Regions from separate parts of the Thermomonas sp. XSG genome, predicted to be linked through region 2. Evidence: predicted binding sites of a transcription regulator. Region 2 holds the regulator's gene; the other holds the start of a gene.

Region 1 (15,437 bases), 390 kb from region 2:
CCGCTCCGACCGCTTCCTCACCCTGGAGGATTACATCGAGCGTTTCATCGGCGGCGCCGTGGACTACCTGCGCGACGCCCATGGCCTGCCGTCGATCAACCTGCTGGGCATCTGCCAAGGCGGTGCGTTCTCGCTGTGCTACGCCTCGCTGCATCCGGAGAAAGTCAAGAACCTGATCACCATGGTGACGCCGGTGGACTTCCACACCAGCGACAACATGCTGTCGAACTGGAACCGCGAGATCGACGTGGACCTGCTGGTCGACACGCTCGGCAACGTGCCGGCCGACATGATGAACTTCACCTACCTGATGCTGAAGCCCTGGCGGCTGTTCGCGCAGAAATACGTGGGCATGGTCGACATCCTCGACGACAGGCAGGCGATGGAAGACTTCCTGCGCATGGAAAAGTGGATCTTCGATTCACCCGACCAGGCCGGCGAGGCGTTCCGCGAGTTCAGCAAGCAGTTCTTCCAGGAGAACCGCTTCGTCACCGGCGGCGCGAAGGTGGGCGGGCGCGAGGTGCACCTCGGGCTGCTGGAAATGCCGATTCTCAACATCTACGCCGAGCAGGACCACCTGGTGCCGCCGGATGCCTCGCGCGCGCTGCGCGGGCTGTGCGGCAGCGAGGACTACACCGAGCTGTCGTTCAAGGGCGGCCACATCGGCATCTACGTGTCCGGCCGGGCGCAGAAGGAAGTGCCGCAGACCATCCACGACTGGCTGGCGAAGCGGTCGCGCTGAAGATGCGCGCGCCGCCGCGCTGGCTGCTGCACGCGGTGCAGTGCCTGGGCATCCTGTGGGCGTCGCCGGTCAGCGCGATTGGGCTGGTGGCAGGCCTCGCCGCGCTGGCGGGTGGGGCGCGCATGCAGCTGAGCCGGCGCGACCTGGCCTGCACCTTCCACCGCGTGCCGTGGGGGCCGGGCGGCGCGCTGACGCTGGGCAACGTGATCCTCGACACTGGCGATGACCTAGGTCGTTCCTGCAATACCTATGCGCACGACGCCGGCCACGGCCACGAGCCGCGCATCCGGCTGTGCGACCACGAGCGCGCGCACGTCCTGCAGTACATGGTGCTGGGGGTGCTGTTCCTGCCCCTGTACGTGCTGCAGGGTGGAGTGGCCGCGCGCAACCCGTTCGAGCGGGCGGCGGACCGCTACGCGCGTACCGGCCGCGGTTGGTGGCCCTGGCTGCGCGACTGAATGCGGCTGGCCGACGGGCGGTTCGCCTGAATGGACGCTGCTTAGCCTTTTCCTAACCTGACCGGCGGTAACCTCGCCGTACCGGAGAAAAACTCCAAGGCGCGCAAGGCGTCAAGGAGAATCGCTCCGGCCCCGACCCGGTCCCCTCCAGGCGCAATGCCCGCGAGACCGGGTTTTTCATGCGCGGCGTGCGGCCTGCCGCGTACCGCCGGCAAGGCATGACCGCAAAAAAATCCCGGCCATTGGCCGGGACTCTAGGGGTGCCTGCTTGGGCGTGGATCAGAACAGTTCGACGCTGCCGGCGTCCATCGTCTGCTGCAGGACCGGCTTGTGCGGCGGGCGTTCCCATTCACCGCGCATCTGCGCGATGCGGTTGCCGATGTTGGCCAGCGCCTTTCGCATTTCCGGGTCCTGGAAGCCGTGGCTGCCGCGCAGCAGGTCGTGCAGGGTGGTGGCTTCGTTGTTGATCTGCTCCAGTCGCTGCAGGTGCACGCCGGCGGCGCCCAGCGCCTGGGTCGCGATGTCCTCGAACTGCAACGAGCGGACCGCTTCCGCCACCGAGGCGTCGATCGCCCGGCCGCAGTCCGCGATGTCACGCATGCCGTTGCCCAGGCTGCGGTGGATGCCCTCGACGCGGTCCATCATCGAGGCCGACTCGCTGCGTGCGACGCGGACCCGGTCGAGATCGCGCGAGGCGGTCTGCGAGACGGTATCGCGCACCTTGGCAATGGATTCCTTGGCGTTGTGGGCGAGCTTGCGGATTTGTTCGTTGAACGCGGTGCTGCGTTCGGAGAGATTGCGGACCTCGTCGGCCACCACTGCGAAGCCGCGGCCGGCCTCGCCGGCGCGGGCCGCCTCGATGGCGGCGTTGAGCGCCAGCAGGTTGGTCTGGTCGGCGATCGACTTGACGTCCTCCAGCAGGGCGAAGATGCCATCCAGGTGGCCGGCCATCGCGTCGATGTGGCTGACGGTGACGCCGCTCTGGCCGCTGGCCGCTTCCAGCGCCTCGACCAGCTGCTCCATCTGCTGGGTGGCCTGCTGCGCGAAGCGCGAGATGTCGATGGAGCCGCTGTCGTCACCGGTGCGCTCGACCAGCCGTGCCACCACCGTGCTCTGCTCGCGGGACTTGCGGTTGACCGCGTCGAAGCTGCTGCCGAGCTTGGACACCGATTCCCGGATCAGGGTGCGGGTGCGCTCGATCTCCGCGTGCGAACCGCTGATCTCGTTGCCGACGAAGCCGCGAAGCTCGCCCAGCAGCTTGGCGTGGTCGCGCAGCACCTGGGCTTCGGCCTTGTTCGGCAGCGAACGCCAGACCACCGCGCACCAGGCGGCGGCAGCGGTGACCACCAGGGCCATGCGGACGGCCATCGGCCAGTTCAGGGCCTCGGCAATGAACAACAGCAGCATCAGCACCATCGGTGCGGCGATGCGGAGCAGGGCGCGGGGTTCCATCGTCGATCTCGTCGGGGACTCGATGGAGATAACGGCCGAGGGGGCCGTCAGCTTTAGCAGCGCCGGTGGCGGCGGTCAGGTGCCGCCGGCGTTGGTGCTGGCCAGCAGGGCGCCGGCGATCTCGGACAGCGGCAGCACCTGCTGGGCGGCGCCAAGGGTGTAGGCGGCCCCTGGCATGCCCCAGACCACGCTGCTGGCCTCGTCCTGGACCATGGTGGCGGCGCCGGCCTTGCGCAGCGCCAGCAGGCCGCGCGCGCCGTCGTCGCCCATCCCGGTGAGCAGGACGGCACTGGCATTGGCGCCGGCGGCCTGCGCCACCGATTCGAACAGCGCATCGACGCTGGGACGGTGGCGGCGGATCGGATCGTCCTCGCCCAGCCGGCAGCGCCAGCGCGCGCCGCTGCGCTGCACGCGCAGGTGCAGCCCGCCCGGCGCGACGTAGGCATGGCCGGCCAGCAGCTGCATGTCGTCCTCGGCCTGCACCACGGTCATCTTGCTGTGCCGGTCCAGACGCTCGGCGAACGGCTTGCTGAAGGCCGCCGGGATGTGCTGGGTGATGACCGTGGCCGGCGCGTCGGCCGGCATCTGTTCGAGGATCACGCGGATCGCTTCGGTGCCGCCGGTGGACGCGCCGATGGCGATCAGACGATCGGTGGTGCGGTACTTGATCGCCGTGGGCTGCGTGCTGGCCGCGGATGCGCCGGGTTGCAGGCGGGCGACCCGGGCGCGGGCCGCGTGGCGCACGCGCTCGCAGAGCTCGCTGGCGTAGTTGTTCAGGCCGCGCTCCACGTCGAGCTTGGGCTTGGTGACGAAGTCCACGGCGCCCAGCGCCAGCGCGTCCAGGGTGACCTGCGCGCCCGCCTCGGTGAGCGAGGACACCATCACCACCGGCATCGGCCGCAGCCGCATCAGGTTCTGCAGGAAGGTCAGCCCGTCCATGCGCGGCATTTCGACGTCGAGGGTGAGCACGTCGGGTTCGAGCTGCTTGATCTTCTCCCTGGCGATCAGCGGATCGGACGCGGTGCCGACGACCTCGATGCCGGGGTCCTGGGAGAGGATTTCGCTCAGCACCTGGCGCACCAGCGCCGAGTCGTCGACGACCAGTACGCGCACCTTGCCCGGGCGCTGGGGGGTCTGCATGGCCATCAGAACAGCTCCACCGAACCTGCCACCGGCTTCTGCGCCAGCTGGCTGCGATAGGCGCGCTCGACCCGCGCGATCTCGCCCGCCGCCGGCAGGCGCTTGACCAGGGTACGGCCGGTGCGCACGAAGAAACAGACCTTGCGCGGCTGCACCCCGAACAGGTCCTGGGCCACGATCGGGATGCGTTCCGCGGTGAGGTAGTTGAGCACGAAATTGCCGTTGCGCGTGCCGATCGGGTCCAGGGTCATGCCCGGCAGCACATTGCCGCCGCCGAACACCTTGGCCTGCAGGCGCGAACGCATGGCGCCATGCTTGAGCAGCCCGTTGATGAGCAGTTCCATCGCATGGGCGCCGTAACGCGCGCTGCCGTCGCCGGGTGCGGCGTCCGGCAGCATGAAATGGTTCATTCCGCCGACGCAGGCGCTGGGGTCATAGAGGCATGCGGCGACGCAGGAACCCAGCACGGTGGCCAGCGCGATGGGGTCGGACGAGACCCGCCACTCCGCCGGCAGCAGCTTGATCACGTCCGCGTCGAGCGCCGGGTCGTAGTAGGTGCCCGGCGGCGGTGTCCGGGCCGTGGCGACGCTGGCCGGCAGGACGCTCATCGACCGTCCTGGGCTGCGCGGTAGATGGTCCTGCCGCAGGGCTGCACCACGTCCAGCGCGTGGGCGAAGCTTTCCGAATGCCCCGCATAGAAGCGGCCGCCCGGCGCCAGCAGCGGTGCGATCTTGCGCAGCACCTCGTACTGGGTGGGCTTGTCGAAGTAGATCATCACGTTGCGGCAGAACACCGCCAGGAAGCGCTGGCGCATCCCGTAGTCCGGTGCCAGCAGGTTGAGCTGGCGGAAGTCCACCAACTGGCGCAGGTGCGGCTTGACCCGGACCATGCCCTCGTTGGGCCCGGTACCGCGCAGGAAGAAGCGGCGCTTGCGCTCGGGCGACAGGTCGGCGATGCGGTCGGCGCCGTAGCTGCCGGCGGCGGCGGTGGCCAGCGCGTTGGTGTCGATGTCGGTGGCCAGGATGCGTACCGGCGGGGTGTCCGAACCGAAGGCCTCGCAGGCGGTGATCGCCAGCGACCAGGGCTCTTCGCCGGTGGAGGCTGCGCAGCACCAGATGTCCACCGGTTCTCCGCGCGGTACCGCGCGCAACTGGTCGCGCAGGGCATCGAAGTGGTGGGCCTCGCGGAAGAACGAGGTCAGGTTGGTGGTCAGTGCGTTGATGAACGCCTGTTCCTCGCTGTCCGGGTCGGCTTCGACCAGGTCGAGGTAGTCGGCGCAGCTGGACAGGCCGCGTGCACGGATGCGCCGCGACAGCCGGCTGTAGACCATGTCGCGCTTGTGCTCGGCAAGGTGGATGCCGGCGCGGGTGTAGATCATCCGGCAGGCGCGACGGAAATCGCGGTCGTTGAACTCGAAGCCCGTGCCGGTACCGTCGCGGTCGCTGGCGCCCTCAGCCATGGGCCATCTCCGCCTGCTGCGCCAGCAGTCGCGTCTGCAGGGCGGCCGCGTCCAGTGCCGGGGCATAGAGGTAGCCCTGTGCCTCCTCGCAGCCGTGGTCGTGCAGCCAGGCCGCCTGCGGCATGTCCTCCACGCCTTCCGCTACCACCCGCAGGCCCAGGGCGCGCGCCAGCATCAGGATCCAGCGGACGATCGCGGCATCCTCGCCGTTGTCCAGCATCCCGCTGACGAAACTGCGGTCGATCTTGACCCGGTCGATGCGGAACCGACGGAGCATCGACAGCGACGCGTAACCGGTGCCGAAGTCGTCGAAGGCCAGGTTCACCCCGCGCGAGCGCAGCGCCGCCAGCGCCTCGGCACCCGCGCTGTCCTGGGTCAGGGCGATGGTTTCGGTGATCTCCAGCTCCAGCCGCTCCGCCGGCAGCCCCGCTGCCGCCAGGGCCATCTGGACCTCCGCCACCAGCGACTCGGCGAGCTGGGCGGGGAACAGATTGATGCTCACCGACGTATCCGGGTCCGGCCACTTCGCGGCGTCCTGGCAGGCGCGCTTCAATACCCACGCGCCGACTTCCGCACCCAGCGGGCTGCGCGCCAGCAGGTCGATGAAATCGCCCGCCGGAACCATGCCGCGCTGCGGATGTCGCCAGCGCAGCAGCGCCTCGGCGCCGCAGATCCGCCCGGTGCCCAGTTCGACCTGCGGCTGGTAGTGGAGCTCGAACTCGCCCTGCGCATAGGCGCGGCGCAGGTCGCGGTCGAGGTCGCGACGCGTCAGCGCGTCAGTGCGCATTGCCGCCTGGTAACGGCAGACCTGGCGTCCGCCTGCCGACTTGGCGCGGTTCAGCGCAAGGTCGGCGCTGGCCAGCAGGTCGCCCTGGCCGCGGACATCCGCGCGCAGGGCGATACCGACGCTGACGTCGATGTTGATCTCGTGCCCGCGCACGCGCAGGGTCTGTTCCAGATTTCGGACCAGCGCCGGGACCATCGCGGCATCGCTGGTGGCATGGTGTTCGCAGGCCGCCAGGCGGGCGTCGCTGCAGGCCACCGCGAATACGTCGCCGCCCACGCGGGCAAGGCAGGCGTCGGCATCGGCATTGGCCTGCAGGCGATCGGCGACCGCCTGCAGCACGCGGTCGCCAACCACATGGCCAAGCCCGTCATTGATCCATTTGAAGCGGTCGATGGCGAACAGCGCCACGCCCCAGTCGGGGTGCCGCTCCAGCGCGTCGAGCAGGGCGTTGCGGTTGGGCAATCCGGTCAGCGAGTCGTAGTGCGCCAGCCGGTCGAGCTGGGCGCGCTGGTGGGCCGCCTCGGTGATGTCATGCAAGACCAGGGTGACGCCCCGGTCCGGGCCGTAGCGCCAGGTGGAGCGAGTGGCATCGAGCAGGCGCAGGCTGCCATCGGGGGCCACGATGCGCAGGTGCTGGCTGCCTTCGATGCGCCCGGACAGCCACGCCTGGGCAATGTCCTGGTCGGATTGCAGGCGCAGCGGGAACAGCGAGAACAGCGGCTGGCCGGCAAGCTGGCTGCCGAACAGTTGTTCGGCGGCACGGTTCTGCCAGCGCACCCGTCCGTGCCGATCGCCGACCAGAACGGCTTCGCGTGCCTGTTCACCGGCCTGCGAGACGATCAGCGCGCGGCGCTCCAGGTGCCGCTGCTCCAGCAGCGTGGCGGCGATGCGTGCCAGCCGCACCAGGGCATCCAGCTGGTCTTGGCCCGGTGCTTCGCGGCGCTCGTGGGCAAATACCGCCAAGGTGCCAAGACGCTGACCGGCGCGGCCGCGCAGGGCGACACCCGCGTAGAAGCGGGCGCCGCAACGCGGGTCCGCCGGCATGTCGGGCAGCACCAGCAGCGGGGTGTGCTGCTCCCAGGTGCGCACGATCAGGTGGTCGCGCGAGAGCTGGCGCGGACCGCCTTCGACGCCGTGGCCGGCGAGCATCAACACTCGTTCGTCGTCGCAGGCGGCGACGACGCCCATCGGCGCCTGCAGTATCGCCGCGGCCAGCGTGGCCAGATCGGCCAGACGCGCCGACGCCTCGCAAGCCGGAAAGGCCGGCGAAGTGGAGGCGGCATCGTGCAGATCGCGGGCGGGCGGAAGCTCGAATGTCATCTGCGCGAGGCGGGACCGAAGGGGGAAGGGACAGCAAGAACCGGGCGGGGCAGGGCCCCGCCCGCGGCGCGCATCAGAACTCCTGCCAGTGCTGGTCGCCACCGCTGACCGTTGCCGGCGTGCGGGACCGCAGCGGCGTGGGGGCGGGGGGCGCTGCGACGGGGGCGTCATCACCCCGGGTCTTCCGCAGGGGCGTGGACTGGCGGCGCGCGCTCGCCGGTGCCGGTGCTGCGGTCGGCGTTGCCGCACGGGGTGCGGCGGCGCGTGCGGGCGGTGCGGCCGCGGCCACGGCAGCGGCCGCGGTCCTGAACGCGGACACTGCTTCGACCAGCTGGGCGGCCTGCTGACGCATGCTTTCCGCGGAGGCGGAGGCCTGCTCGACCAGCGCGGCGTTCTGCTGGGTGCCCTCGTCCATCTGGGTGATGGCCTGGTTGACCTGCTCGATGCCGCTGCTCTGCTCCTGCGAGGCGGCGGAGATGTCGGCGATGATGTCGGTCACGCGCTGCACCGACGACACGATCTCGCCCATGGTGTTGCCGGCCTGGCGCACCAGCGCCGAACCGTCGGTCACCTTGCCCACCGATTCCTCGATCAGCTGCTTGATCTCCTTGGCGGCGCCGGCGCTGCGCTGCGCCAGCGCGCGCACTTCGCCCGCCACCACCGCGAAACCGCGGCCCTGTTCGCCGGCGCGCGCCGCTTCCACCGCCGCGTTCAGCGCCAGGATGTTGGTCTGGAAGGCGATGCCGTCGATCACGCTGATGATGTCGGCGATCTTCTTCGACGAAGCCTCGATGGCGCTCATCGTGGCGACCACCTGCTGCACCACCTCGCCGCCCTGCGCCGCCACGCCGGCCGCGCCCTGCGCCAGCTGGTTGGCCTGGCGGGCGTTGTCGGCGTTCTGCTTGACGGTGGAGGTCAGCTCCTCCATCGACGAGGCGGTTTCCTCCAGCGACGCCGCCTGCTGCTCGGTGCGCATCGACAGGTCGCTGTTGCCCGCGGCGATCTCGCCCGCGGCGGCGTTGATGCCGTCGGAGGTCTGGCGGATGTTGCCGACGATCTGCGCCAGGCCCTCGACGGTGCGGTTGGCGTCGGTGGCCAGCTGGCCGAACTGGCCGGGCAGCTTGGCGTCGATGCGGCGGCTGAGGTCGCCGTCGGCCACTGCGGACAGCAACGTGCCGACTTCGTTCAGGCCGTTCTGCGAAGTGGCCATCAGCTGGTCAAGGCGTTCCACCAGCTCGCGGTAGACGAATTCGAAGCGGCTGGCGTCGCCGCGCTTGCTGAAATCGCCGGCCACCGCCGCGTCCACCAGCGTCTGGATCTCGCCGTTGACCGCCAGCAGGCTGGCCTTGACCGCGTCCACCGACTTGATCGCTTCGGCCTTCTTGCCGGGCATGCGGTTGACGTCGCGGGACAGGTCGCCGCGGCCGTAATCACCGATCACTTCGATGATGTGCAGGGTTTCGTCAATGAAGGAAGCCACCAGGGTGTTGACCTGCTCGGCCATCACCCCGAAGGCGCCGGGGAAGTTCTCCGCGTCGATCCGGCTGTCCAGGTCGCCGGCCTGCTGCTGTTCGAACAGGGTCTGCTGGGCCTGGGCGAACTTGCGCAGCGCGGCGGCGGCGTCCTCCATCCCGCGGCCGATGTCGTTCAGTTCGTCGCGGGTGTCCACGTGGATGCGATCGGAGAACTGGCCGGCGGCCAGTGCGCGTGCGCCGGCGCCGATGCTCTGCAGCGCCTTGCGGGTGCCGCGGGTGAAGCCCATGAAGAGGTAGGCCGCGGCCAGCAGCGACAGTGCCACGAAGCCGAGCGTGGCGAAGGCCTTCATCTGTAGATTGGCGATGGCACGGTCGCCGGCAGCATTGATGGCGGCGCTGGTCGCCTTCATCGCCTTGTTCATGGCGGTGCGGGTGGCTTGATCCTGTTTGGCCAGGACAGCCACCGGGGATTCCGGCGTCTCCGCGTCCAGGATCTGTTCCTGGATCATCTTGTTCTGCCTTTCCATCGCTTGCAGTGCTGCGGCCATCGGCTTGCCGAACAGCACGGCGCCCTCTGGCAGTTCCTTCTCGATGTACTTGCCGCCGTCAGCAATATAGCCAGTCAGATAGCCCTGCATGTTCTTTCGTACCGCCAGCTCGGTGCGGTCGCTCACCCAGATCGCGCCTTCGCCCAGCACGCGGATACCGACGATGGCCTGCTTGGCGCTGGCCGACGCCAGCTCCGGCAGCAGGTTGCCGCCGATCTCGCCACCTCGCAGCATCGCGGTATCGGAGGCAGTGGCGGATATCGCAGTGAACGCGATGTTGCCGATTTCCTTACGCAATGCTTCCAGCGCGACGGAGTCCGCTTCCGGGCCAGCTTCGCCCTCGGTGGCAACCGCTTTTTTCCAGGCTGCACTGGTGGCTTTCATCGACTCGACCAGGGCGCGGTCGTCGAAGCCTGCCTGGCTGCGCCAGCTGTCGAATGCCGCCAGCGCCTTGTCCGCCCTTGCTGCGGCATCGGTGATGCCCTGGTCGGTGACGGTAGTGTCGTTGGCCAGCTTGCGCGCTCGCAGTTGGCGGTGGTCCTGCATGGCCAGCTGGGCGTCGTGGAGGATGTCCAAGCCAACGGTGGCGGAGCGAGCGGTACGCGCATCCGAGATTTCGCCCAGTGAGCGGGTGACCACCAGTCCTGCCAGCACGCCGCAGGTCAGCGTGAACGCCGCACCGATCAGGATCGCCTTCTGGCTGAAGCGCAATCGCCCCATCAGGTTCGTGGCGGGCGCGAGCAGGCGATCGGCGAGAGAAAGGCTTTGCGGCATTGTGGGGCCCCTGTGCGGCGCAATCGAAGGTTGGGTCAGTGGCGGCATCGGCCCGGCGGCCCGAATCTTTAATGGGAACCGAACGGCGACGGGCGCAGCGGTGCGCAATCGTGACGCGGATCGCACTCTGGGCGACCGGCCCGCCCGTGCGCTCAAGTCCGGCCGCACGCTGCCGATGCAGGTGACGAGCGCATGCGCGCCTGCACATCATCACGGAGTTCCTGCCATGTCCCGACCCTTCCATCGGATTCTGAATGCGGCGATGTTCGCCGGCGCGATGGCCCTGTCCCTGCCGGTGCTGGCGGGGAGCCCGATCAAGCGGGTCGACCCCGTGTACCCCGCCGATGCGGCCCGTTCGGGCACCACCGGCTATGTGGAACTGGAGTACAGCATCGGTCCGGATGGCAAGGTTTCCGACGTGTCGGTGGTCGATGCCAAGCCCGGCCGCGTGTTCGTCGCCGCCGCGGTGAAGGCGGTCAAGCAGTGGGAGTTCGCCCCGGGCGAGAGCCGCGGCAAGGTCAAGCTCGAGTTCAAGCTCTGATCGATCCCGCCGGCGGTTGCGCCGGCGGCCATGTCCAGCAATGGGGCGCGCCGGCTGCCGGCGCGCTCTTTTTCGTGCCCGAACGGCAGCGGCTGCTGCATGCTGCCCGGATGCCGGCGACGCCCCGTCGTGACTGCTGGGTAAGCCGCCGCCTGCGCGTTGGCGCAGCTGCGTCCGTCGATGGCCGCTGCATCGGCAGCGGCCGGCGCGCACTCAGCGCCGGGTGTTGAAGGCGGCCACCAGGCCCACCAGTTCGTTGGCCTGATGCTCCATGCTCTGCGCGGCGGCGAACGCTTCCTCGACCAGTGCGGCGTTCTGCTGGGTGCCCTCGTCCATCTGGGTGATGGCCTGGTTGACCTGCTCGATGCCGGCGCTCTGTTCCTGGGAGGCGGCGGAGATGTCGGCCATGATGTCGGTGACGCGTTTCACGCTGTCGACGATCTCGCTCATGGTGCGGCCGGCCTGGTCGACCAGCGCGCTGCCTTCCTCCACCTGCACCACCGAGTCGGTGATCAGCTGCTTGATTTCCTTGGCGGCACCGGCGCTGCGCTGCGCCAGGGTGCGCACCTCGGCAGCCACCACCGCGAAACCGCGGCCCTGTTCGCCGGCGCGGGCGGCCTCCACCGCGGCGTTCAGCGCCAGGATGTTGGTCTGGAAGGCGATGCCGTCGATCACCCCGATGATGTCGGCGATCCGGTGCGAGGACGCGGTGATGCCGCTCATGGTTTCCACCACTTGGCCCACCACCTCGCCGCCGCGCACGGCGACCCCGGCGGCGCCGTGGGCGAGCTGGCTGGCCTGGCGGGCGTTGTCGGCGTTCTGCCGGACGGTGGAGGTGAGTTCCTCCATCGACGAGGCGGTTTCCTCCAGCGCCGCCGCCTGCTGTTCGGTCCGGCGCGACAGGTCTTCGTTGCCGCGGGCGATTTCGGACGCCGAGGCATTGATCGATTCGCTGCCGGTGCGGATCTGGCCGACGATGCCGGTGAGATGCTCGACGGTCCGGTTGGTGTCGCTGGCCAGTTCACCGAAGCGGCCCGGCAGGCGGGTGTCGATGCGCCGGGTCAGGTCGCCATCGGCCACGGCGGACAGCACTTCGCCCACTTCGGACAGGCCATGGTCGGCGGTCGCCATCAGGGTGTTCAGGCTTTCCACCAGTTCGGCGTAGACGAATTCGAAGCGGCGGGCGTTGCCGCGCTTGCCGAAATCCCCTGCCACCGCGGCGTCCACCAATGCCTTGATCTCGGCATTGATCGCCAGCATGCCGGCCTTCACCGCGTCCACCGCCTCGGTCACCCGCGCCTTCTGGCCGGGATAGCGTTCGATGTCCTCGGCCAGGTCGCCGCGGGCGTACTGCGCCACGATCCTGATTGCGTTCATCTTGACCTGGACGTGCGCGGCCACCACCGAGTTGATGCCTTCCGCCATCCGTCCGTAGGCGCCGCGGAACCGCGAGGGATCCATGCGGAAATCGATGTTGCCGGCGTCGTGCTCGCGCTCCAGGTGCGCCTGCGCCGCGGCGAATTCGCCCAGCGTCGCCGTCATCCCGCGCATGGCGCGGGCCAGGTCGCCGATCTCGCTGCCGTCGTTGCAGGCGAGGCGGCCGTCCAGGTCGCCCTGCGACACCGCGTTGGCCACCCCGACCACTTCGCGCAGCGGACGCACGATGGAGCGGCTGATGCCGATGGCGCCGATCGAGGCCAGCACCAGCGCCACTACCAGCAGCACCGCGATGGCCAGCAGGCTGAGCCGGTAGCTGCGCTGCTGCGCCTCCACCGCCTGGTCCAGCCGCTGCATGTTGTAGTCCAGCAGGCTGCCCAGCTGGTCGGCGGTGGCCTGGCGCAGGTCGGCGGCGCCCTTGGCCGGACCCATGTCGCCGACCTTCAAGGCCTCGACCAGCTTGCGGCTGTTGTCGAAGTAGCGGTCGGCGCGCGCCATGGTTTCCTTGTACAGCGCGCGGTCGCGGGCATCGCTGATCTTGGATTCGTACGTCTTCGCGAGGGCGAAGAAGGCCTTGCTGCCTTCCGCCAGTTCGCCGGCGTATTCCTCGCGCTTGGCCGCGTCGTCGGCGCTGGCCACCAGGCCGCGTTCGCTGACCCGGTATTCGGCCAGCATGGTCGCCAGCCGGCCGAGGTCGCGGATCGCCGGCACCGACTCGTCGGTGACCTTCTGGACCATGCGCTGGGTATTGCCCATGCGCAGGGCGGAGAACGCGCCGGTGACGAGGATCAGGACCGCGAGTGCGGAAAAGCCGATCGCCAGGCGCTTGCCGATGGTGAGGTTCTGGAGCATGGCGGATTCCCGGTCAGTAGGTGAACTGCACGCGCAGGCCGACGGTCAGCGGATCGTTGGCGATGCCTCGGCGGCTGCTGTCGTATTGCAGGAGGTTGGCGATCACCCGCATGTTCGGATGCGGGTAACAGGTGGCGGCCAGGCCCCAGCTGTCGGCGCGGCCGCCGCGCATGGCCGGGCCGTCGTTGAGGTCCATCACGCTGTAGCGCAGCGCCAGTTCCCAGCCGACGTGCCCCTTGGGCGAGGGTGCGGTGGCCACGCCGCGCTTGTAGCTGCGGCCATCGCCGGTGGGCGACCAGGTCAGCTGCACGCTGGCGGCATCGCCGCTGACGTCGCCGGTATCGCGGCGCAGGAACACTTTCGCGGATTCCGCCTGCAGCGACCAGGTGCCCCGCACCCATAGGCCCTCCACCGCGGCGCGGTCGATCCGGTCCACGCCGGTGATGGCGCCGGTGGACGCCACCCGCAGGTCGCTGAGCACGCTTCCGGCGTTGAGGCTGTAGCTGGCGCTGTGGCTGCGCGGCCGTTCGCTGGCCAGGCTCAGGCCGACGTGGGCGCTTTCCTCCTTGCCCGAGCGCAGCAGCCAGGTGCCGCGCATGGTGGCACCCGGCGAATCGCTGGTGCCGTCCAGGCGATGGCCGAACAGGGCAGCGTTGAACGTGCCGCGCTTGCCCCAGCGGGCGTATTCCGCGCCGATCCGGCGGCTGATCGCGAAGGCGCCCACCGGGGACGCCTCGAGGAAGGCGGTCTGCTTGTCGGCAATCGCGTCTTCCAGCGCGAACGGCTGCTTGAACTGGCCGAGCCGGAAGGAGTGGCCTTCACCCGGGGTCAGCTCGAGGTAGGCATCCGGCGGCGTCCTGTCGGCGAGATCGTGGTCCACCACCACCTGCCAGCGCTTGTTGTCGCCCTTCAGTCGGAAGCCCAGCCGCGCGCGCCGGAAGCCGTCCTCGGTCTGCAGCGGGCCGAGGTCGGAATCCACCCGCGCCCACTCGTATTGCACGTTGGCGATGGGTGCGATGTCGAACGGCAGGTCGGATGCGGCCGCCGGGGCGATGCAGGTAGCGAGCAGGGGGAGGGCGAGGCGGAGCGACGGCGGATGGCGCATGTGGATTTCCGGGGCGATGTTGCGGGGACAGCGGGCGGCCCGAGCCGCGCGCGCGGGTCGGACTGCGGGTTCTCCATTGGCTACGGCGGGCGCGGGTGATTCTTGAGTGCCGCCGGGGCGCGTTGGTGGCGGTCCTGCCGCCACCGGGTGCGTCGTCGTGGTGCAGGTCGCGGGGGCGGGGCATGCTGGCGGTTTGCGCATTCCGCCTTGCCGGTTCGGCGGCCAGCGACAGCCGGCGGAAGCGCAGCCCTGCCAGCAGGCGTCACGCGGAACCGTATCGGCCCGGCGCCCGCGGGCGCCAGGCCGATGGCGTCAACCGCCCCGGGCTTCAGGCGTAGTCGGCCAGCGCTTCCGAGGAGGCGAGGGCGGCATCGCTGCCCGCCGGGCCGTCCGTGCGCGGGCTGGCGTGCGTGCGTGCGGTGCTGCCGTCCAGCCGGAACACCGCCACTGCGGCGCTCAGCTGGCGCGCTTCGTCCTCCATCGAGCGGGCGGCCGCGGTCGCTTCCTCCACCAGCGCCGCGTTCTGCTGGGTGGTCTCGTCCATCTGGGTCACCGTGCGGTTGACCTGCTCGATGCCCGAGCTCTGCTCCTGCGAGGCCGCGGAAATCTCGGCCATGATGTCGGTGACGCGCTGCACCGAGGTCACGATCTCGCGCATGGTGCTGCCGGCCTCGCGCACCAGCGCCGAGCCGTCGGTCACCTTGTCCACCGACTCCTCGATCAGCTGCTTGATCTCCTTGGCCGCGCCGGCGCTGCGCTGCGCCAGCGCCCGCACTTCGCCGGCCACCACCGCGAAGCCGCGGCCCTGTTCGCCGGCGCGGGCGGCTTCCACCGCCGCGTTCAACGCCAGGATGTTGGTCTGGAAGGCGATGCCGTCGATCACGCTGATGATGTCGGCGATCTTCTTCGATGACGCTTCGATCGCGCCCATGGTGGTCACCACCTGCTCGACCACGTGTCCGCCCTGCGCCGCCACCCCGGCCGCGCCCTGCGCCAGCTGGTTGGCCTGGCGGGCGTTGTCGGCGTTCTGCTTCACCGTGGAGGTCAGCTCCTCCATCGAAGCCGCGGTTTCCTCCAGCGAGGCTGCCTGCTGTTCGGTGCGGCGCGAGAGGTTGTCGTTGCCGGCGGCGATCTCGCTGGCGGCGGCATTGATGTTGCCGGCGGCCTGCTGGATGCCGGAGACGATCCCGGTGAGCTGGGCGACGGTGGCGTTGGCGTCGTCGCGCATGCGTGCGAATACGCCGCGGAAGTCGCCATCCATGCGTGCGGTGAGGTCGCCGCGGGCGATGGCCTGGAGCAGGCCGGAGATCTGGCCGAGGTTGTCGTCGGTGGTCTGCATCAGCCGGT
Region 2 (15,437 bases):
GACGGCTGGTGTCGTTCACCACCGAGCTGTTCCAGCAGATCCCGCACCTGATCGGCTGACACCCGGGGCATGGACGACATCACCTTCATCAGCGCGCAGGGCGTCAACCTGTTCGCGATGCTGGGCACGGTGCTGTGGCACGCGATCCGGATCGGTGCTGCCCTGCAGGTGCTGCCCTTCATCGGCGGCCGCGGCATGCCGGCGCGGGCACGCCTGATCATCACCCTGGCGGTGTCGGCGGCGCTGTCCGGGATGCTGCCGGTGCCGCCACCGGCGGCGGTGGACGCGCTGACGGCACTCAACGTGCTGCGTGAATTCGCCATCGGCATCGCCATCGGGATGGTCCTGCGGCTGGCCTTCGAGGTCGGCATCCTGGCCGGCCAGTTCATCTCGCAGGACATGGCGCTGTCGTTCGCCACCATGGCCGACCCCGCCAACCAGAGCCAGATGTCGGTGCTGTCGCTGTGGTTCTACCTGTGCTTCGGACTGATCTTCTTCACGCTCGATGCCCATCTGGCATTGTTCAAGTTGCTGGCCGACAGCTACCGGGCACAGCCCATTGGCGCCCCATTCGCCGATTTTGCGGCGTTCCTGGCGGTGGTTCCCGGATTTTTCCCTACCGTACTGCGCACCGCCGTGCTGCTGTCGCTGCCGGTCACGGTGGCGATGCTGGCGGTGAACATCGTGGTCGGCGTGCTCTCCCGCGCCGCGCCGCAGTTCAATCCCATCCAGATCGGCATGCCGCTGGCGCTGCTGGTCGGGCTGCTCCTGCTGATGGTGCTGGTACGGGAATTGCTTCCTCCTGTTGAGGCGTTGTTCGGGCAGGCATTCGAGGCCGCCCGCGCCATCACGGGTTGAGTCGGAATGAGTGAGTCGGCGGATCGCGAGGACCGGACAGAAGCCCCCAGTCCCAAACGCCTGCGCGAAGCCCGCGAACGCGGGGACGTGCCGCGCTCGCGCGAGCTGGCCAATGTTGCGGTGCTGGGCGCGACCGCGGTCGCGATCCTGGCCAGCAGCGGCTACATGGCGCGCACCTCGCTGGGCTGGATGCGCGGCGCGCTGAGCTTCGACCCCACGCTGATCGGCCACGCCGACCGTCTGCCCAAATACGCAGCCCTGCTGGTGGCCGGTGCCGCGCTGCCGGTACTGCCGCTGCTCACTGTGGCGCTGCTGGCCTGCTTCATCGCGCCGCTGGCGATGGGCGGCATCGTATTCAGCAACCAGGCGCTGCAGCCCAATTTCGACCGTCTCAGCCCGATGGCCTGGCTGCGCCGCACCTACGGCCAAGAAGGTGCGGCCGAGCTGGTCCGGCAGATCCTGCGCATCCTGATCATCGGCGCCATCGGCGCCTGGGCCGTGCACCGCGCGCTGCGCTTCATCCCGCAGTTGCAGAAGATGCCGCTGGAGGCGGCGGTGTCCGAAGGCATGGGCTTCATGCTGCACGTGCTGGTCGCGGTGGTCGGGGCGATGGGCCTGCTGGCCGCCGCCGACGTGCCCTACCAGCACTGGAACTGGCGCCAGAAGCTGAAGATGACCAAGCAGGAGCTGCGCGACGAGCACAAGGAAAACGAGGGCAACCCGGAGGTCAAGGGCAAGGTCCGCCAGCTGGCCCGGCAGATGTCGCAGCGGCGGATGATGGAGGCGGTACCCGAGGCCGACGTGATCGTCACCAACCCCACCCACTACGCGGTGGCGCTGAAGTATGAAGCCGGCAAGATGCGGGCGCCCAAGGTGGTGGCGATGGGGGTGGACGAGATCGCGCTGAAGATCCGCGAGATCGGCAACGCCCACCGGGTGGCGACAGTCGCGGCGCCGCCGCTGGCACGCGCCTTGTATCGCAACGCCAAGCTCGACCAGGAAATCCCCGTGCAGCTCTACGCCGCCGTCGCCCAGGTGCTCTCCTACGTATTCCAGCTGCGCCGCTGGCACCCTTCGCACGGCCCGATGCCCCAGCTGGCCACGGTTGCCGTGGATCCGTCGCTGGATGACGGGAAATCGCCGCGATGAGCGCCGCCCCGGACAACCGCGCGCAGGGCGCCAGCTCGATGTCTTCGCTCCTCCAGTCGATGCGCAGCGGCGCGGCGGCGCCGGTGGTGGTGCTGGCGATGCTGTCGATGGTGGTGGTGCCGCTGCCGCCGTTCCTGCTCGACCTCCTGTTCACCGTCAACATCGCGATGTCGCTGATGGTGCTGCTGGCGGTCGTCTACGTGAAGCGCCCGCTGGAATTCTCGGTCTTCCCCAGCGTGCTGCTGATGGTCACGCTGCTGCGGCTGTCACTGAACGTTGCCTCCACCCGCGTGGTGCTGCTGCACGGCCACCAGGGCGGGGCCGCGGCTGGCCACGTCATCGAATCGTTCGGCAGTTTCGTGGTGGGTGGCAGCTACGCGGTCGGCATCGTGGTGTTCGCCATCCTCACCATCGTCAACTTCGTGGTCGTGACCAAGGGCTCCGGGCGCATCTCGGAAGTGTCGGCGCGCTTCATCCTCGACGCCCTGCCCGGCAAGCAGATGGCGATCGACGCCGACCTCAACGCCGGCCTGCTGACCCGCGAGGAAGCCAAGCTGCGTCGCGAGGAAGTGCGCAACGAAGCCGATTTCTACGGCTCGATGGACGGTGCCAGCAAGTTCGTGCGCGGCGATGCCATCGCCGGCCTGCTGATCCTGTTCATCAACCTGATCGGCGGCGTGCTGATCGGCATCCTGCAGCACGACATGGCCTTCGGCGACGCCATGCAGACCTACACCCTGCTGGCGATCGGCGACGGCCTGGTGGCGCAGCTGCCGGCGCTGCTGGTGTCCACCGCGGTAGCGATGCTGGTCACCCGCGCCACCCGCGAACAGGAAATGGGCGCCGCGGTCGGCGCGCAGGTGTTCGGCCAGCGCCGCGCGCTGGTGGTGGCGGCGGCGCTGATGGGCCTGATCGGCATCGTGCCGGGCATGCCCAACCTGCCGTTCCTGCTGTTCGCCGGCATCCTGGGTTACGCGGCCTGGCGCTTGAAGAAGCACGAAGACGCGGCCGCCGAACCGGCGGCGCAGGACATGGCGGCCCCGGGCTCCAGCGCGGTGGCGGAACTTAGCTGGGACGAAGTGGCGCCGGTGGAGCCGCTGGGCCTGGAAGTGGGCTACAAGCTGATTGCGCTGGTGGACAAGGCGCAGGGTGGCGAGCTGCTGACCCGCCTCAAGGGCGTGCGCCGCAAGCTGACCCAGGATTTGGGCTTCCTGATCCCGGCCGTGCACGTGCGCGACAACCTCGAACTGGCCGCGGGCCAGTACCGCATCCTGGTCCACGGGGTGCCGGTGGCCGGCGGCGACCTGCATCCGGACCGGATGCTGGCACTGGATCCGGGCCGGGTGTTCGGCCCGCTGGAAGGCATCCCCGGCAAGGACCCGGCGTTCGGGCTGGATGCCACCTGGATCCTGCCCAGCCAGCGCGCCCACGCCGAATCGCTGGGCTACACGGTGGTCGATGCCGGCACCGTGGTCGCCACCCACCTGTCGCATCTGGTGCGTGAACGCGCCGCCGAACTGCTCGGCCACGACGAGGTGCAGCAGCTGCTGGCCAGTGTCGGCAAGGCGTCGCCCAAGCTCGTCGAAGACCTGACGCCGAAGCTGCTGCCGCTGTCGGTGATCGTGCGGGTGCTGCAGTCGCTGCTGACCGAGAAAGTGCCGCTGCGGCAGATGCGCCGGATCGTGGAGGCGCTGCTGGAGCACGGCATTCATACCCAGGACCCGTCGGTGCTGACCGCCGCCGTGCGCACCGCACTGGGCCCGTTCATCGTGCAGGAGCTCAACGGGATGGCGCCGGAATTGCCGGTATTCACCCTGGCCCCGCAATTGGAACGCATATTGCAGGACTCGGTCAGCGGCCAGGGCGCCGCGTTGGAACCCGGACTCGCCGAGCGTCTGCACCAGAACCTCAGCGAGTGCGTGGCCCGGCAGGAACAACGCGGCGAACCCGCGATCCTGCTGGTCCCGGGCGGGATCCGCGCGGCGATCTCGCGGCTGGTACGCCACAGCGTGCCGCAGCTTTCGGTGCTGGCCTACGGCGAAGTCCCCGAAGACAAGCGGTTGCGGTTGCTGGGGGCGGTTGGCTGAGCTTGGCACCCCGACAGACTGGATAGCGGATCAACACCATGAGAATCAAACGCTTCACCGCCCCCGACATGCGCACCGCGCTGCGCATGGTGCGCGACGAACAGGGCCCCGACGCGGTGATCCTGTCCAGTCGCCAGGTCGCAGAAGGCGGCGTGGAAGTGGTAGCCGCCACCGATTACGACGAGGCGCTGGTGCAGCAGACCCTGCGCACCATGAACGTGCCCGCGCCCTCCGCCGAAGCCCCGGCCCGCGCCCCCGCGGCCAGCCGCGGCAGCGAACGCGCGGTGTTCCGGATCGACGGTGTGGAAGTCCCGCCGCTGGAAAAACCCGCGCTGCCGGAACGCCAGGCCAGCCGACTGGAACAGATGATGGCCGCGTTCAAGCCCGCCGCCCGCGCGTCCAGCCCTGCCGCCACACCGGCTGCGCAGACCGTCGCCGCGCAGGCGCGGCAGCCCGAACCCGTTGCCGGCACGGGCGCGCCGCGCATTGACGTGCGCATCGACGATGACGAGGCGCTCCAGCCCACCGATTTCGCCCAGGCCCTGCGCCGCGCTGCCGCGCCGCCGCTGCCGACCCAGCCGCTGGTCGCGCAGCCTCCCGTCCCGACTGCCACGCCCGCCGCGGCCGTAACGCCGGTGCGGGCCGACGAGTCCCCCGCGCTTCGGGTGATCGAAACCGATCCGGCAGTATCCGCGCTGCGCGCCGAACTGGCGGCGATGCGCAAGGTGATCGAACGCGAGATGGGCCAGTTCGCGACCGAGCGCCTGCGTGGCTCGCCCGCACGCGCGGCTGCCCTCGACGCGCTGGCCGCTTTCGGCTGCGATGACGCGCTGTCGCAGCGCATCGCCCAGCGCCTGGACCCGACCCTGCAGACCGAAGCCATCCTGTCGCCGCTGCGCGAAGCGCTGGCCACAGAGCTGCCAGTGGCCGACGGGGAACTGCTGGAGCGCGGCGGCATCGTCGCACTGCTCGGGCCCACCGGCGCCGGCAAGACCACCACCATCGCCAAGCTGGCGGCCCGCTATGCCGCCCGCCACGGCGCCCGCGACGTGGCCTTGGTCAGCACCGACAACGAGCGCGCCGGTGCACGCGAACAGCTGCACGTGCTCGGCCGCCGGCTGGGCGTGACCGTGTGTGATGCCGACGGCCCGGAAGCCCTCACCCACGCGCTGGAGCAGCTGGCCGATTACCCGCTGGTGCTGATCGATACCGCCGGCCACGGCCTGCGCGACCGCGCCCTGCTGCGGCAGATCCTGTGGGTGCGTGCCGCCAGCAACGTGCGCAGCCTGCTGGTGCTGCCGGCGAACGCGCATCCGGCCGATCTGGGTGAACTGCTGCGCCGCTACCGCCCGGCGGCGCCGGAAGCGGTGATCCTGACCAAGCTGGACGAAAGCATCCGCCCGGGGGCAGCACTCTCGGTGCTGGTGCAGCATAATCTGCCGATGGCGTACACCACCTCCGGTCAACGGGTACCCGAGGACCTCGAGCTGGCCGACGCCCGGGAGCTGGCCAGCGCCCTGGACTTCCCCCGTCGCGACAACAGCGTCAGCCCCAACCACGACGAAGGCCGCCATGCATCCGCTTGAGTCCCATCGCGCCGCGAACGCCACCACCGCGCCCCGCGTGATCGCCGTGACCGGCGGCAAAGGCGGCGTGGGCAAGACCACCACCTCGATCAACCTCGCCATGGCCCTGGTCAACGCCGGCCAGCGCACCATGCTGCTGGATACCGACCTGGGGCTGGCCAACGTCGACGTGATGCTGGGGCTGTCGCCGCGCTTCACCCTGGCCGACGTGTTCGCCGGCCGCTGCGAACTGCGCGACACCGTCATCGAAGGCCCGCGCGGCCTGCTGGTGGTGCCGGCCGCCTCCGGCAAGCGCCACATGACCGAACTGCTGCCGCAGCAGCACGTCGGCCTGGTCAACGCGTTCTCGCATCTCGACATCCCGCTGGACGTGATGATCGTGGACACCCCGGCCGGCATCAGCGACGGCGTGCTGACCTTCTGCCAGGCCGCGCAGGACGTGATCCTGGTGGTCTGCGACGAGCCCGCGTCGGTGACCGATGCCTACGCCCTCATCAAGGTGCTCAGCCGCGACCGCGGCGTGAACCGCATCCAGGTGGTGGCCAACCAGGTGCCCAATGTCAACGAAGGGCGCGCGGTGTTCGACAAACTGGAGCGCGTGACCTCGCGTTTCCTCGACGTGACCCTGTCCTACCTCGGCGCGATCCCCCGCGACGAATGGCTGCGGCTGGCGGTGCAGCGGCAGGAATCGGTGGTCGACGCCTTCCCCACCGCGCCGGCGTCGCTGGCGTTCCGTGACATCGTCCGCAAGATCGGCCAGTGGCAGGCGCCACAGGGTCCGCGCGGCCACGTCGAATTCTTCACCGAGCGTCTGGTCGCCGCCCAGGGGAGCGCCTGTGCATGAGCACCGGGGCCGCCCAGTATCGCGCCCAGCAGACCGGTGATGCCGCCGCGATCGTGGCTCGCCATGCCGAACTGGTGCGCCGCATCGCGCACCACCTGGCGGCGCGGCTGCCCTCCAGCGTCGATATCGACGACCTGATCCAGGCCGGCATGATCGGCCTCATCGAAGCGGCGCGGAACTTCCAGTCCGACCAGGGCGCCACCTTCGAAACCTATGCTTCGATCCGCATCCGCGGCTCGATGATCGACGCGATCCGCGCCGGCGACTGGGTCCCGCGCTCGGTCCACCGCCGCTACCGCGACGTGGTCGCCGCCACTCGCAACGTGGAGCAGCGCGAAGGCCGCGCCGCCACCTCGCAGGAAATCGCCGGCGTGCTGGGCATGAGCGTCGACGACTATCACCACGTGCTGCAGGACGCCGCCCGCGGCCAGCTGCTGAGCCTGGACGAATACGCCGAGGAACACGACGGCGAGCCGCGCCTGGAACACCAGGACAACATCACCCCCGCCCGCCGCTTCGAGCAGGGCGCTTTCCGGTCCGCGCTGGGCGACGCCATCGAGAACCTGCCGGAGCGCGAGCAGCTGGTGCTGTCACTGTACTACGAGCAGGAAATGAACCTGCGCGAGATCGGCGCCGTGCTCAACGTCAGCGAATCACGGGTCTGCCAGATCCATGGCCAGGCCATGCTGCGGCTGCGCTCGCGGCTGACCGACTGGCGCAGCGAGATCGACGCCGAAATGGCCTGAGCGGAGTGCCCCGGGGCTGCATCCCCGGCGTGGATGCGGCACCATCAAGATTCCCGGTCGCCGACCGTTACCGTTACCGAATATCCACAGGATCCACTATGGACAAGGGCATCCGCATCCTCATCGTTGACGATTTCTCGACCATGCGCCGCATCGTCAAGAACCTGCTCAACGACCTGGGTTTCACCAACACGGCGGAAGCCGACGACGGCACCACCGCGCTGGTCGAACTGCAGAAGGCGAAGTTCGACCTCGTCGTCACCGACTGGAACATGCCGGGGATGCCCGGCATCGACCTGCTCAAGGCGATCCGCGCCGACGAATCGCTGGCCAAGATCCCGGTGCTGATGGTCACCGCTGAGGCCAAACGCGAGCAGATCATCGAAGCCGCGCAGGCCGGCGTGAACGGCTACATCATCAAGCCCTTCACCGCCGCGACCCTGGAAGACAAGCTGGTCAAGATCTTCGAACGGATGGAGAAAGCCGCATGAGCCTGCCGCTGCGACCGCCGTCCGTTCCCGCCGGCGACGCCCAGATCATCGAACGCCTGCACGCCGCCATGGCGGCGCTGGAGCAAGGCGATGCCTCGGCCTGGAAGCACCACCTGGACTCGCTGCTGGAGTGGCGCCGGCAGCCGGTGGTGGAAAGCCTGGTCAAGCTTGCCCGCGAGCTGGACGACCTGGAGCGCGCGATCGACGTGCGCATCCCCGCCGCGGCCAAGGCCTCATCCGGCGGCCTGCCGGACGCGTGCAGCCGGCTCGAGCACGTGGTCAAGATGACCGAGGAGGCCAGCATGCGCACCCTCGATCTGGCTGACGAATGCCGGACCCTGCTCGGCACCATCGGCCCCGAGCACGAGGCCACCGTGGACGCGATCCGCGCGCGGCTGTCGTCGATGGTCGAGGCGCAGAGCTTCCAGGACCTCACCGGCCAGATCATCCAGCGGGTGATCCACCTGATCCGCTCGCTGCAGTCCGGCCTGGGCGACATCCAGGCGCTGCATGGCGAGGACAGCAGGGGCAACGGCCCGGCGGTTTCCGGCGTCGATGCGCCGGCGGCCACCCAAGACGAGGCCAACGACCTGCTGGCCGACCTCGGGATCTGACCATGTCGGCGGACGGCTACGACGCCCGCGCGGACTTCCTCGTCGAGGCGCGCGAGATCCTTGATCGCCTCGGCGAACAGGTCGTGGCGCTCGAGCAGGATCCCGGCGACCGCCCCACCCTCGACGCCGTATTCCGCGGTTTCCACACCATCAAGGGCGGCGCCGGCTTCCTCGACCTGCCCCCGATGGTGCAGCTGTGCCACGCCTTCGAGGACCGCATCGACGCCGCCCGCAGCGGCATCCGTGCGCTCGACGCAGCCGCCTTCGACGGTGCCCAGCGCGCAGTCGACATCCTGCTGGACATGCTCGATGCGCTGGGTCGCGGCGAGGATCTCGAGGAAGTCGACCCGGCCCTGCTGCGCCAGGTGCGCGGGGCCGACGCGCCGGTCGCCGCGGTCGCGGAGCCGGCGTTCGAGCTGCCCGACAACCTCGACGACCTCGACTTCGACGCCCTGCTAGACAGCCTGCACGGTGAAGGCGCCATTCCCGGCGCCGCCCCGCCGCCCGCACCGAAGCCGGTGGCGCCACCCGCGCCGAAACCGGCAGCGGCCAAACCGGCAGCGGCCAAACCGGCAGCCGACAGGCCTGCACCCGCGCCCGCCGAAACCGAGCACACGGTCCGCGTCGACGTGCGCCGGCTGGACGCCCTGGTCAACCTGGTCGGCGAACTGGTGCTGGCACGCAACCGCCTGAAAACCCTTCGCCCCGACCTGCGCAACGAGAACCTCGACCGCGCGGTGACCGCGCTCGACACCGTCACGGCGCGCCTGCAGGGTGCGGTGATGTCGGCGCGCATGCAGCCGGTCAGCCGGGTGTTCACCCGTTTCCCCAAACTTGCCCGCGACGTCGCCCGTCAGCTCGACAAACAGGTCGAACTGGTGGTCGAGGGCGGCGACACCGAGCTCGACCGCAATCTGGTGGAGGCACTGGCCGACCCGCTGGTGCACCTGGTCCGCAACGCCATCGACCACGGCATCGAAATGCCGGCGGTGCGCCACGCGGTGGGCAAGCCGGAAGTCGGGCGGGTGCGCCTGGCCGCGCAGCAGGAAGGCGATCACGTCGCCATCGAGGTCAGCGACGACGGCGGCGGCATCGACGCCGAGGCGATCCGTCGCAGCGCCATCCGCAAGGGCCTGATCGACAGCGAATCCGCCGGCCGCCTGTCCGAGGACGAGTGTCTGTCGCTGCTGTTCCTGCCCGGCTTCTCCACCCGCACGGAGGTCTCCGACCTGTCCGGGCGCGGGGTGGGCATGGACGTGGTGCAATCCAAGATCCGCGAGCTGTCCGGCCAGGTGCAGATCCAGTCCGAACTGGGCCGCGGCTCGCGCTTCGTCATCCGCGTGCCGCTGACGCTGGCGATCCTGCCGACCCTGCTGGTGGAGCTAGACGACGATGTCTATGCGCTGCCGCTGGTGCGGGTGATCGAAGTGGTCACCCACGACGACAGCCAGGTGATGTGGATGGACGGGCAGAAGATCCTCGACCTGCGCGAACGCCCGCTGCCGGTGCTGTCGCTGCGCGAATGGCTGGGGGTGGGCAAGGGCGTCAGCGAGGCGACCCGCGGGGTGGTGCTGCAGGCCGGCGACCAGCGCTTCTGCATGCTGGTCGACCATGTGCTCGGCCGCGAGGAAGTGGTCATCAAGGCGCTGCCGCGCAGCCTGCGTGGACTGCCCGGTTACGCCGGTGCCAGCCTGGTCGGTGACGGCCGCATGGCGCTGATCCTGGACGTGGACGCACTGCTCGAATCCGCGCAGCGCGGCTCAAGCGCCACCGCGCGCGGCCGTTAGCGTGAACATATGGATATCCTCAGTGTCATCGGCGCGATCCTCGGACTGGTCGCCCTTGTAGGCGGCAGCATCCTCAAGGGCGCGGGCCTGTCGGGCCTGTGGTCGCCGGCCGCCTTCATCATCGTCATCGTCGGCACCATCGCCGCGATCCTCCTGCAGACGCCCATGCACACCTTCCGGCGCGCGCTGGGGATCGTGCGCTGGGTGTTTTTCCCGCCGCCGCAGGACCATGCGGGCCTGATCGCGCGGATGGTGGAATGGAGCACGATCTCCCGCAAGCAGGGGCTACTGGCGCTGGAGCCGGTGCTTGACCAGCTGCCCGATCCGTTCCTGCGCAAGGGCCTGCAGATGGTGGTGGACGGCGTCGAACCGGAAACCATGCGGCAAATGCTGGAGATCGAAGCGCAGGCGCAGCACCACCGCGATACCGCCGCTGCCAAGGTGTTCGAGGGCATGGGCATCTATTCGCCGACCATGGGCATCATCGGCGCGGTGCTGGGCCTGATGGCGGTGATGAAGAACCTCAGCGACCCCAGCAAACTCGGCCACGGCATCGCGGCGGCGTTCACCGCCACCATCTACGGGATCGGCGCGGCCAACCTGATGTTCCTGCCGATGTGTTCCAAGCTCAAGGGCGTGATCCATCGCCAGCAGGTCGAGCGCGAGATGCTGATCGAAGGCCTGATCGCGATCGCCGAGGGCGAGAATCCGCGCAACCTCGAAAGCCGGCTCAACGGCTTCCTGCACTGAGGGCCACAGCCATGGCCCGCCGTCCCCGCCACCAGCACGAAGAACATCTCAACCACGAAGCCTGGGCGATCCCGTATGCCGACCTGCTCACCCTGCTGCTGGCGTTCTTCGTGGTGATGTACGCGATCTCCTCACTCAACGAGGGCAAGTACCGGGTGGTGGCGGACTCCCTCTCCGCCGCGTTCGGCGGCCCGCCGCGTTCGATCAAGCCGGTCCAGGTCGGTCAGGTGCAGCTGCGCGGCGGCGACTTCGACCACCCTTCGATGATCGACACCGGCGCGCGCCGCGGCCCGGCGCAACCCAGCCGGGTCGAAGTGCCGATGCCGGTCAGCCGGCGCGAACAACAGAACCAGGCAGCCACCGCTGCCAGCGCGCAGGCCAGCCAGGCCCAGCTGCATGCACTCGGCGACGAGATCGAAAAGGCCCTCTCCGGCTTGGTGGCCAGCGGGCTGGTGCGTGTCCGCCGCGGCGAGAACTTTCTGGCGGTGGAAATCCAGAGCGACCTGCTGTTCGCCAGCGGCGTCGCCATCCCCAGCGCCACCGCGCTGGGCACCATCCGCCAGCTTGCCGGCGTGCTGCGCAAGGCGCCGAACGCGGTGCGGGTGGAGGGCTATACCGACAACCAGCCGATCCGCACCGCGCAGTTCCGCTCCAACTGGGACCTGTCGGCGGAGCGCGCCACCAACGTGGTCTACGAGCTGATCGATTCGGGCATTGCCCCGGAGCGGCTGGCGTCGATGGGGTATGGCGAATACCAGCCGATTGCCGACAATGGCACCGTGGCCGGCCGCAGCGCCAACCGGCGGGTGGAACTGGTGATCCTTGCCGGTTCGCGCGGGGTCGACAGCGTGATGGAAGGCTTGGACATGCGCGGCACGGCCCAGCCGGCCGGCGCCGCGGCCGCAACCGGGAGCAAGCAGTGATGCGCGTGTGGGCGATCGCCAACCAGAAAGGCGGCGTAGGCAAGACAACCAGCACGCTGTGCCTGGGGCGCAGCCTGGCCGATGCCGGCAATCGCGTGCTGCTGGTCGACTTGGATCCGCACGGCTCGCTGACCCGCGCGTTCGGCGTACCGACCGAGCCGCCACCGGCGGGCACCTACGACCTGTTCAACGACAAGAATATTTCCGACGTCGCCCGGTCCAGCGGCTATCCCGGCATCGACCTGGTGGCCGCGCAGCCGGCCATGGCTACGCTGGAACGCCGCAGCGCCACCCAGCCCGGTCTGGGCCTGGCGCTGGGACGTGCCCTGCAGGCCGAGGCAGACGGCCACGACTACGCGCTGCTGGACTGCCCGCCCACGCTCGGCCTGCTGCTGGTCAACGCGCTGGCCGCCTGCGACCGCCTGATCGTGCCGACCCAGACCGACCCGCTGGCGCTGCATGGCCTGGCCGGCATGCTGCATACCGCGGCGATGGTGGAGCGTTCGCGGGCGCGCCCGCTGCTCCGACAGATCCTGCCCACCCTGTTCGACAAGCGCACGCGCACCGGGCAACAGACGCTGGAACAGCTGCAGTCGCATCCGGACGCCAGCGCATGCCCGCATCCCATCCCGGTCGACACGCGCCTGCGCGATGCCGATGCGCTGGGCAGCCGCGAGCATATGTACGGGCGTGGCCTGATCGCCTACGAACACGCCATGCAGTGGCTGCTGGACACTGCCCCCGCCGGACAGGAGGCCGCATGAGCGCATCGGGAACCACCCTGATCACCAAGCCCGACGACGGCGCGATGGTCGATGCCTATGTCGATGCGCTGCTGGCGATACCGCTGGTGCCGCCACCGGCCGCGCCTGCCTCCCCGGTAGAGCCTCCCTCCGTCGCACCTGCCGCACCGGCCGAGCCGACGCTGGAAGAAGTCAGGCAAATGGAAGCAGAGGCCGCAGGAGAAGCCGACAGCACCCGCCTGGCTGAAGTCGAGGCAGAGGTCGAGGTCGAGACCGCAGCCGGCATCGATGTCGCTCCCGAACTCGAGAGCGAGGCCGAGCCCGGGAAGGAAACTGACGACCTTCGCGAGCCCGAAACCGAAGCCTGGCAAGACGACGCGCAAGTATTCGACGGCGCCCTGGCGCCTGCCGACGCCGCTCCAGCCGCCGCCGCGCCCGAGCCCGCATGGCAGCCCGCGCAGCAGGCGATGCCGGCCGCGCGTGCACCGGCACCTGCCGCCATGCTGCCGCCGCTGGCCGAGCTCGATGATGACCGGCTGATCCAGGCAGCGCCGGCCGGCCAGCGCTGGCTGCGGGTGGCGGTTGGCGACGACCGCTATGCGGTGGAACTGCTGCGGGTGCAGGAAGTGGTGCGGCTGGCGCCGGTGATCGCCGTCCGCGGCGCGGTGCCCTCGCTGCTGGGGGTCATGAACCTGCGTGGCCGGGTGGTGCCGGTCCACGACCTGGGCCGCTGGCTGCGCCGCATGCCGGTGGAGCCCGACGAACGCGCCCGCATCGTGGTGCTGGAATACCAGGACGAGCTGGTGGGCCTGCTGGTGACCGCTGTCACCGATGTGGTCACCCTCGACACCCCGCAGATCGAGCCGCCCACGCCGGGCCTGCGCGACCGCATCGGCATGGGCATCGCTCGCACCCCCGGTGCGCCACCCACGGTCCTGCTGGACGCACGCGTGGTGTTCGACTGAGGCGGGACAGTGCAAACTGTGCGCTGACCTGCAGTTCGCGCCCATACCCTCAAGTTGCGGGCTGGCGCGCCGTTAAACGGTCTGGGATCGAACCCCTCACGAGACGCCCAATGCCATTGTCCCTGCAAGCCGACCTCGGCATCGAACAGGTCGCCGATCTGCAAGCGGCGCTGCAGCCGCACTTCGACGACGAAGTGCTGGAGCTGTCCGGCGCCGACGTGCGTCGCGTGCATACCGCCGGGTTGCAGCTGCTGCACGCCTTCATGCGGGACCGCGCCGCGCGCGGCCGCGTGACTACGATTACCCTTCCCTCTCCCACCCTGGTGGAAGCAGCGCGCCAGCTCGCGCTCGCGGCCAGCCTGGGTGTCGATTCCGCCCCCGGAGACACCGCGTGAGTGCAAACCTTCTGATCGTTGACGATTCCACCTCCATGCGCCAGATGGTGGCCTTCGCCCTGTCCGGCGGCGGCTACAACGTCAAGGAAGCGGAGGACGGCATTGCCGCGCTGGAAGTGGCCAAGACCCAGAAGTTCGACGCGGTGATCACCGACGTCAACATGCCGCGCATGGACGGCATCGAGCTGATCCGCCAGCTGCGCGCCATGCCCAGCTACAAGTTCACCCCGCTGCTGATGCTCACCACCGAGTCCGGTGCCGACAAGAAGAGCGAAGGCAAGGCGGCCGGTGCCACCGGCTGGCTGGTCAAGCCGTTCGATCCGGAGCAACTGCTCGCCACCGTTCGCAAGGTTCTCGGCTAAGCCATCTCGGGACATCCATGGACATCACCCGCTTCCACGCCACCTTCTTCGAAGAAAGCCGCGAAAACCTCGCCGCCATGGAAGCCGGACTGCTGGACATGGAATCCGGCGGCGGTGGCGGCGACACCATCCACGTCGTGTTCCGCGCCGCGCACTCGATCAAGGGCGGTAGCGCCACGTTCGGCTTCACCGCCATCGCCGACCTGACCCATCTCCTGGAAACGCTGCTGGACGAAGCCCGCAGCGGCAAGCGCACGCTCGACGGCGTGGCCATCAGCGCGCTGCTGGGCTCGGTCGATGCATTGCGCATGCTGCTGGCCGCGGCCGAACACGGCGACGCCATCGACCAGGCCATGCTGGCGCGGGCCCGCGCCGAGCTGGAGCGCCTGCTGTCCGGCGCCAGCGATGAGGCCGCCACCCAGGCCGCACCGGCCGCCGCCAAGCCGGCGGCGAGCGCCGAGCCGCAGGGCTGGTCGATCAGCTTCGAACCGGAACGCTCGCTGTTCCTCAGCGGCAACGACCCGCTGCGCATGCTGCGTGAACTCGGCCAGCTGGGTGAACTCAAGGTTGCCTGCCGTGACGACGCGCTGCCGCCGTTCAACGAACTCGATCCGTTCGAGGCCTGGCTGGCGTGGGATCTGCAGCTGATCGGCAACGTCAAGCGCTCGGCCATCGAGGACACGTTCGCGTGGGTCGAGGACCAGTGCACCCTGAGCATCGAGCCGCTGGCCGACGGTGCTCCTGCCGCAGCACCCGCTGCGTCGGCCGTCGCCGCCGCACTGCCGGTGCCGGAGGCCCCGGTGGCCGCGGCGACGCCTGCCGCAGCCGCGCCTGCGGCTGCCACGGGTGCTGGTCGCCATGATGCGGGCGAAACCACCATCCGCGTGGCCGTCGACAAGGTCGATGCCCTGATCAACCTGGTCGGCGAGCTGGTCATCACCCAGGCCATGCTGGCGCAGCGTTCCGCCGAACTCGACCCCGGCCTGCACGAGCAGCTGCTGGCCGGCCTCGGCCAGCTCGACCGCAACACCCGCGACCTGCAGGAAGCGGTGATGTCGGTGCGCATGCTGCCGGTGGATTTCGCCTTCAGCCGCTTCCCGCGGATGGTGCGCGACATCGCCTCGCGGCTGGGCAAGA

The links. The regulator FliA, encoded in region 2, starts transcription of late flagellar genes. The targets are predictions, from matches to a motif close to TAAAGTTTNNCNNNCNNNGGCCGATAA.
Region 1: the regulator FliA is predicted to act here: its motif matches at 10,200-10,226, upstream of ICG51_RS01520 (methyl-accepting chemotaxis protein).

The regions. Positions count from the first base shown of each region.
Region 1 covers NZ_CP061497.1:324,809-340,245, reverse strand. The annotation lists gene ICG51_RS01555 (class III poly(R)-hydroxyalkanoic acid synthase subunit PhaC) at 1-742, shown strand, start outside; gene ICG51_RS01550 (hypothetical protein) at 745-1,200, shown strand; gene ICG51_RS01545 (methyl-accepting chemotaxis protein) at 1,480-2,652, opposite strand; gene ICG51_RS01540 (chemotaxis response regulator protein-glutamate methylesterase) at 2,728-3,798, opposite strand; gene cheD (chemoreceptor glutamine deamidase CheD) at 3,798-4,400, opposite strand; gene ICG51_RS01530 (CheR family methyltransferase) at 4,397-5,251, opposite strand; gene ICG51_RS01525 (GGDEF domain-containing phosphodiesterase) at 5,244-7,358, opposite strand; gene ICG51_RS01520 (methyl-accepting chemotaxis protein) at 7,432-10,101, opposite strand; gene ICG51_RS01515 (TonB family protein) at 10,382-10,696, shown strand; gene ICG51_RS01510 (methyl-accepting chemotaxis protein) at 10,910-12,985, opposite strand; gene ICG51_RS01505 (porin) at 12,999-14,090, opposite strand; gene ICG51_RS01500 (methyl-accepting chemotaxis protein) at 14,419-15,437, opposite strand, start outside.
Region 2 covers NZ_CP061497.1:2,978,291-2,993,727, reverse strand. The annotation lists gene ICG51_RS14020 (flagellar biosynthetic protein FliQ) at 1-59, shown strand, start outside; gene fliR (flagellar biosynthetic protein FliR) at 70-858, shown strand; gene flhB (flagellar biosynthesis protein FlhB) at 865-2,007, shown strand; gene flhA (flagellar biosynthesis protein FlhA) at 2,046-4,094, shown strand; gene flhF (flagellar biosynthesis protein FlhF) at 4,133-5,680, shown strand; gene ICG51_RS13995 (MinD/ParA family protein) at 5,667-6,524, shown strand; gene ICG51_RS13990 (RNA polymerase sigma factor FliA) at 6,521-7,270, shown strand; gene cheY (chemotaxis response regulator CheY) at 7,369-7,761, shown strand; gene ICG51_RS13980 (protein phosphatase CheZ) at 7,758-8,375, shown strand; gene ICG51_RS13975 (chemotaxis protein CheA) at 8,378-10,162, shown strand; gene ICG51_RS13970 (flagellar motor protein) at 10,172-10,912, shown strand; gene motD (flagellar motor protein MotD) at 10,924-11,835, shown strand; gene ICG51_RS13960 (ParA family protein) at 11,835-12,599, shown strand; gene ICG51_RS13955 (chemotaxis protein CheW) at 12,596-13,543, shown strand; gene ICG51_RS13950 (STAS domain-containing protein) at 13,654-13,938, shown strand; gene ICG51_RS13945 (response regulator) at 13,935-14,300, shown strand; partial or broken gene ICG51_RS13940 (chemotaxis protein CheW) at 14,318-15,437, shown strand, end outside.